Regions from separate parts of the Arthrobacter sp. Dra40 genome, predicted to be linked through region 2. Evidence: riboswitches for the same ligand, from Rfam matches in the RefSeq annotation. Region 2 holds a riboswitch; the other holds the start of a gene.
The links. Region 2 has a riboswitch for thiamine pyrophosphate ahead of AC5RWT_RS18100 (ECF transporter S component). Riboswitches for the same ligand answer to the same signal wherever they lie in the genome.

Region 1: another riboswitch for thiamine pyrophosphate. It lies ahead of AC5RWT_RS10970 (YkoF family thiamine/hydroxymethylpyrimidine-binding protein); the one in region 2 lies ahead of AC5RWT_RS18100 (ECF transporter S component).

The regions. Positions count from the first base shown of each region.
Region 1 is NZ_JBNHHB010000018.1:32,712-36,021, reverse strand. It holds gene AC5RWT_RS10980 (ABC transporter ATP-binding protein) at 1-123, opposite strand, end outside; gene AC5RWT_RS10975 (ECF transporter S component) at 113-730, opposite strand; gene AC5RWT_RS10970 (YkoF family thiamine/hydroxymethylpyrimidine-binding protein) at 753-1,442, opposite strand; TPP riboswitch at 1,473-1,582, opposite strand; gene scpC (succinyl-CoA:acetate CoA-transferase ScpC) at 1,680-3,191, opposite strand; gene AC5RWT_RS10960 (LysR family transcriptional regulator ArgP) at 3,301-3,310, opposite strand, start outside.
Region 2 is NZ_JBNHHB010000046.1:14,695-18,004, forward strand. It holds gene AC5RWT_RS18095 (ABC transporter ATP-binding protein) at 1-1,326, opposite strand, end outside; gene AC5RWT_RS18100 (ECF transporter S component) at 1,335-1,955, opposite strand; TPP riboswitch at 1,999-2,131, opposite strand; gene AC5RWT_RS18105 (DUF4235 domain-containing protein) at 2,303-2,563, shown strand; gene mnhG (monovalent cation/H(+) antiporter subunit G) at 2,714-3,235, opposite strand; gene AC5RWT_RS18115 (MrpF/PhaF family protein) at 3,225-3,310, opposite strand, start outside.

The sequences.
Region 1 (3,310 bases), on a different contig from region 2:
CCCGAGCACGATCAGGTGCTCGCCCGGTTCCAGCCGCAGCGTGACCCCGCGCAGCACGGCGGCGTCACGCCGTGGAAACTCCACAGATACGTCGTGGAGCACCAGGACAGGCTCAGCGGGCATTGGCCTTGCCCAGCCGGGCCCGCCCGATCGCGAAGTTGTCCACCACGCCCGTCTTCGCCAGGGCGTCGACAATGACCTTCGCCAGCAGCCCGCCCAGCACCACCCCGGAAATGAGGTGGATGACCAAACGGGTGAAGAACAGGTCCTGGCCATACCAGCCGGACCGGAAGGCCGAATAGAAGAAGACCAGACCGGCACCGAGCAGGCCAGACAGGGCGTAGGTGAGCCAGCTGTAGGAACGGTAGCGGGTGGCCGCGAACGGGATTTCACTGCCGATGCCCTGGATCGCGGCCGCGATGAAGAGCAGCGGGCCCACCGCCGAGCCCAGGAACACGACCTCGATCACCGAGGCCAGAACCTCGGCGATGACGCCGGCAAAGGGACGCTGGACGATGGCAATGGCGATCGGCGCGACCAGCAGCCAGCTGCCGGCAAGAAAGTGCTGCGAGAGGTCTCCGGCGGGCCCCATCAGGAGCGACAGGGCAGTCCAGGCCTGGACGAAGACCCAGTAGAGGAAGCCGAAGACGACGCCGAGGACGACGAGCAGGACCAGGTCCTTCAGGCTCCAGGAAGACCGTGTGCGGGCAGGACCAGATGATGTTGACATGGGGGTTCCTTCCGGGCCAGCGTCAGGACGCACTGGGGCTGTTGATGGACAGGGTGGCGTGCGTGACAACGTGCTGGACGGATCGTCCAATCAGAATCCAGCCAGCGGCGATGGTCTGCAGGACCTGGGCGACGTCTCCGTCCAACCGGGTGACGTAATGGTCTTCGGTGACGGTCACGCCGGTGGACTTGGCGTAGTCGATGGCGGTGTAGATGTCGCGCATGTGGTCCGCTGTGCCAGTGCCAGTGCCAGTGCCAGTGCCGGTTCCGCCGTCGGCGAGCGGGTAGATCGCCCAGTCTGCCGCCGCCTGGATGCCGGTCGGTTCCAGTTGCGGGATCTCCGAATGCAGAACTGCGCCACCCTCGGGAATCTCGCAGCTGACACCGCCCGGGCAGCCACGGGACAGATGGACGGCGGCCGAAACGTGCGCTCCGCTGCGCCCGGCCCCGGCAATCACTTGGCTCAGATAGCGCATGACGTCCTGCTCGGCCCCGGAGACATAGGTGCTGACTGTCCCGGTCTGCACATCGAGACCCGTGGCGTCTGCGCGCCGCAGCGACCCCAGAATGACGTCGACGTAGTCATCGGCCATGACAGCCAGGGTCAGTCTGGCCCCCACGCCGAATTCACGCGGCGTCGCCGTGAAGGATGTTCCGGCGTTGACGGGGGAAGGATGGTTTGCCGCCGTGGCGGCAGCGTCAGGTGTTCGCATTGTCGCGCCCTTCTGTTGATTGAACAGGGCACGGGTGTGAGGGTTGCTCCCTGCGCTGGCATGATCCAGATCAGGTTCAACGGTCGAAACTTGAGAAGTTTCCTCTCAGCCCGGTTCACCGGACTCCCGTGTACAAGCCAGCAGCCTACAGGCAGGCTCACCGGGTGGCGAAAGCCCGGGAGTATGACGACGTCATACTCCCGGGCCGACCTGCTAGATCCGCTGCGGTGGCTGAACCTAGGGGCGCATGCTTCCCGTCTCCACGAAGCGCTGGTGCCAGGACAACGCCTCGCCGAGCAGGTGCGGGGTGTGCTTGGCAAAGCTGTCCCGGCAGGCGCGGTCGAAATAGTCCTGCAGCAGCGGCCGGTAGTCCGGATGCGCGCAGGTTTCGATGATCTTGCGGGCGCGCTGCTTCGGGGCCAGCCCGCGCAGGTCGGCCAGGCCGTATTCGGTCACTACGATCATGGTGTCGTGCTCGGTGTGGTCCACATGGCTGGCCATCGGCACGATGCTGGAGATCTTCCCGCCCTTGGCCGTGCTCGGCGACATGAACACGGACAGGTAGCCGTTCCGGGCGAAGTCGCCGGAGCCGCCGATGCCGTTCATCACCTTGGTGCCGGCAATGTGGGTGGAGTTGACGTTGCCGTAGATGTCCGCCTCGATCATGCCGTTGAGCGCAACGCAGCCCAGCCGCCGGATCAGCTCCGGGTGGTTGGAGATCTCCTGGGTGCGCAGGATGATGCGCTCGCGGTAATAGTCGACGTTGCCGTTGAACTCTTCGACCCCGGCCTGGCTCAGGGAGAAAGACGTGGCCGAGGCCATCCGCAGCACGCCGTCCTTGATCAGCTTCAGCATGCCGTCCTGGATGACCTCCGTGTAGGCGGTCAGGCCGCGGTACCCGCCGGCGGCCAGGCCTTCCAGTACCGCATTGGGGATATTGCCGACGCCGGACTGCAGCGGCAGGAGCTTGTCCGTCAGGCGGCCGCGCTGGACCTCCTGGTCCAGGAAGTCCAGCAGGTGGCCGGCAATCTGCTGCGAGGTCTCGTCCGGCGGATTGAACGGGGAGTTGCGGTCGGGGGCGTCCGTGTGCACGATGGCCACGATTTTCTCCGGGTCCACCTGCAGGTATGGTTCGCCGATCCGGTCGTCCGGGTGCAGCAACTGGATCGGTTTCCGGTTCGGCGGCAGCGCGGTGCCGTAGTAGACGTCGTGCATGCCCTCCAGCTCGGCCGGCTGCGCGCTGTTGACCTCCACAATGACCTTGTCGGCTTGTTCCAGCCAGGTCTTGTTGTTGCCCACCGAGGACGACGGGATCAGCCGGCCGTCTTCAAGCATGCCGACCACTTCCACGATGGCCAGGTCCACGTCGCCGAAGAACCCGTACCAGGTGTGCTGGGCGACGTGGCTGAGGTGGATGTCGATGTAGTCCAGTTCGCCGGCGTTGATGCGTTCGCGCAGCGCTGGGTCCGATTGGTAGGGCAGGCGCAACTCCATGCCGTCCACCTTGGCCAGCGCGCCGTCGAGCTCGGGGGCGGTGGAGGCGCCGGTCAGGACGCGGATCTGGAACTTCTCGCCCGCCGCATGGGCGGATTCCATCCGGGCCGCCAGCGCCTGCGGCACGGCCTTCGGGTAGCCGGCCCCGGTGAACCCGCTCATGGCCACCGTCATGCCGGGTTTGATGAGTTCGGCCGCCTGCTCGGCGGACATTACGCGCTCGAGCATGCGGGCATTGCGAATGCGGTCTTGCATTATGCCCCTTCGTCAGGATCTTCCCCTCCACCTTAGGCGTCGGTCACAGATGTCCGGGCCTTGGTGACGGGCGGAAGCGCCGCACGGAGCCGGTCCTGCGCCCGGCGAACTACGGCCGG
Region 2 (3,310 bases):
GTCCAGCACCAGGATGTCCGGGTTGGTAACCAACATGGTGGCCACCGAGAGGCGGCGTTTCTCGCCCCCGGAGAGGGTGAACGGGTTGGCTTGCAGCAGCCGGGTCAGCCGCAGCCGCTCGGCAATTTCGTCCACGCGCCCGCGGACTTCCCGCTCGGGCAGCCTGGCCACCCGGCGCGGGCCGAACTCCAGTTCGTCAATCACTGTGCTGGTCAGGAACTGATGTTCCGGCTCCTGGAAGACGCTGCCAATCCGAATCACCAGCTGGGCCGACTTCCACTTAGCCGGGGACAAGGCCGCGCCGCGGTGCAACGCCGGCGTCGCGGACAGTTCCCCTCCGGCCGGGAGCAGCAGGCCGGCAAGGGTCAGGGCCAGCGTGGACTTGCCGGCGCCGTTCGCGCCGATGATGCTCAACGCCTGGCCGGACAGCAGGTCCAGCTCCACGCCGCGCAGCACCGGTTCGGCCCGCCGGGTACGCGCCACGTCCAGCGCCGCGGCCCGGAGCAAGGGGCCGCCCGGCGGCTGTGCGGCAGGCAGGTCCAGCTGCGGGGTGTGCCCGGGAACCCAGACGCCGGCTTCGACCAGCCGGGCGCGGGTCGCCCGCTCGGCCAACACCTGATCCGGCGGCCCATCGGCGAGCACACCGCCTCCGGCTGCCAGCACAATCACCCGGTCCACTACATCCGCCCAGACGGCCACCCGGTGCTCGACCACCACCAGGGTGGCCCCGGTGCGGTCCAGCACCCGTGCCACGGCATCGCGCACTTCCTGCACACCGTCCGGGTCCAGGTTGGCAGTCGGCTCGTCCAGCAGCAGCAGCCCCGGCCGCATGGCCAACACGGAGGCCAGTGCCAGCCGCTGTTTCTGGCCGCCGGAGAGTGCGGAGGTGGGGTGGTTCAGCGGCACCGCCAGGCCGACGTCGGCCAAGGACTCGCGCACCCGGCCCCAGATCTGCGCGCGCGGCAGCGACATGTTCTCCGCTCCGAAGGCCACCTCGTCGCCAACCCGGGCCAGCACCAACTGGCTCTCCGGATCCTGCAGAACCAGGCCGGCCCGGCCGCGGGCCGCGGAGGGGCGGACACCGCCAACGGTCAGCCGCCCGGTCTCTTCGCCTTCGCCCTCGTCGCCCAGAACCCCCGCCATGGCGTGCAGGAGAGTGGACTTGCCGGCGCCGGAAGCGCCCAACAACAGCACCCGTTCGCCGGGCGCGATGCTGAAACTTGCACCGCGCACCGCCTGCTCCTTACGGCCGGCATGGCGCCAGCCCCAGTCCTCGGCGAGGACCGGCACCGGGCCTGGCCCCGCCGTCGTACCCTGCAGTCCCATGGAACGGCTCAGACGTCGGCGGAGCGGCCGGCAGCAAAGGAGGACAACACGCCCGTCTTCGCCAGTCCCCTGACCGCCAGCCACGGCAGCAGCCCGGCAATCACGACGCCGGACACCGCGGCGAAGCCCACATAAGCCAACTGCCACTCGGCGGCCCAGAGCATGTTGTAGAGGACGTTCTCGCTGATGGACAGAGCAAGGCCTGCGCCCAAACCGGCCAGCAGCGCCACCCCCAGATTGAACTTGCGGTACAGGAACAGCAGGAAGACGATCTCCGCGCCCAAGCCTTGGATCAGGCCGGAAACCAGGACGGTCATGCCAAAGCTCGTGCCCAACAGCGCAGAGACCACCGCGGCCAGCATCTCGCAGTAAATGGCAGCGCCGGGCTTGCGGATGATCAGCCCGCCGAGCACGCCGGCCATCAACCAGCCGCCGGTGTACAGTCCGGCGGACGGCGGGAAGGCGATGGTCAGGCCCTCGATCAGCGGCCAGCCCGCCGACCAGGCCCAGAAGATGACACCGACGGCCACGGCGACCACCGAGGCGACCACGATGTCCACGACCCGCCAGCCGTAGCGCGGCTTCCGGGCGGGAGTGGGCGTGGTCGGTGCATTTGAAGCGGTACTCATGGGAATCCTCCTGGTTGCAGGAGGGGAGGGCGGCCTTGCGGCGCGCCCCGAGAACTCGACTCCCTTCGCCGGTACTAACCGGAGCAGGTTCGAGGGTCTGCGGTTTCTCCGCACTCTCAGCGTCCCTCCCGTGAGCCGGCTAGGCCGGGCGGTCGGACGCTCCCCTGTCGTAATAGGTGCTGTCAAGCAGCACGCACCAGTCTACACTCGCGGCCCCGGCAGGCACATTCGGCCGCAGGCGCGTGGACATTGCCCGACGGCGGCGGTCCGGGCGGGGCGCCGGGCAGTAGGCTGGGGAGCGGAACAGCAGATGAGACGGGGCCCCGGCGCCCCGGAAGGGAGCGGGCATGAACGTAGTGTTGAAACTCTTGGGCACGCTGGTGAGCATCGGCGCCGGCCTGGCAGCCAGTCAGCTGTTGGGATTAGCGTGGAAGGCATTTACCGGAAAAGATGCACCCAAGAGCGACGATGACCTGGAGAACAGCCTGCGGGCAGCGGTTGTCTTCGCCGTGGTGTCCGGCACCGTGGGGCGCGTGATTCAGGTGCTGACCAAGCGCGCCACTGCCAAGGCTGTCATGCGCTACGGGAAAACCCGGGACTTGGTTTAACGGGACCAGGTTCGATCGGCCCGTTGGCGGGGTGTGAAACGGCACCGTCAGCGGAGCCTGTTCGGGGACGGGGCTGCGGTCTCGTCCCCGATGTCATTCCGACCAGGGCTGCGGCCTCGTCCCCGATGTCATTCCGACCAGGGCTGCGGCCTACTCCTGGTCCGGCCCGGTGCCGCCCACGCTGTCCCTGGCAGGAGCGGCGGCCGGCGCGGCACCACCATGCTGCTCCCCCGGCCCGCGGTCCTGGCGGCTGCCAACTGCCGCAGCCTTTCCCTTGTCGGTGCTGACGGCTACCGCGCTGTCGGAATCCGTGGAACTGTCCCCGGCAGCTGCTTCCACCACCGCGTCGAGGTCGTCGACACTGAGGATTTCCCTGCGCAGGTGCTTGGTGCGGTACCCGGCCCGTCCCACCATGTGGGCGGAGACCGGCACGGTGAGCAGCTGGAACAGCCAGGCAATCAGCAGCACCGGCACCGCAGCCCAGCTGCGCAGCTGCAGCGCCAGTCCCGTCAACAGCAGCAGCAGGCCGAAGACCTGTGGTTTGGTGGCAGCGTGCATGCGGGAGAGCAGGTCCGGAAACCGGAGCAGGCCGATGGCTGCGGCCAAGGACATGACCGAGCCGGTGATGAGGCAGGCGGCAGTCGCAACATCGAGGATGAAGTCAGTGTTCACGGGGCCGCCCGTCTGTCACGAACCGGGCCACGGCCACCGAGCCGAGGAAACCAACCAGGCTGATCACCACAACCA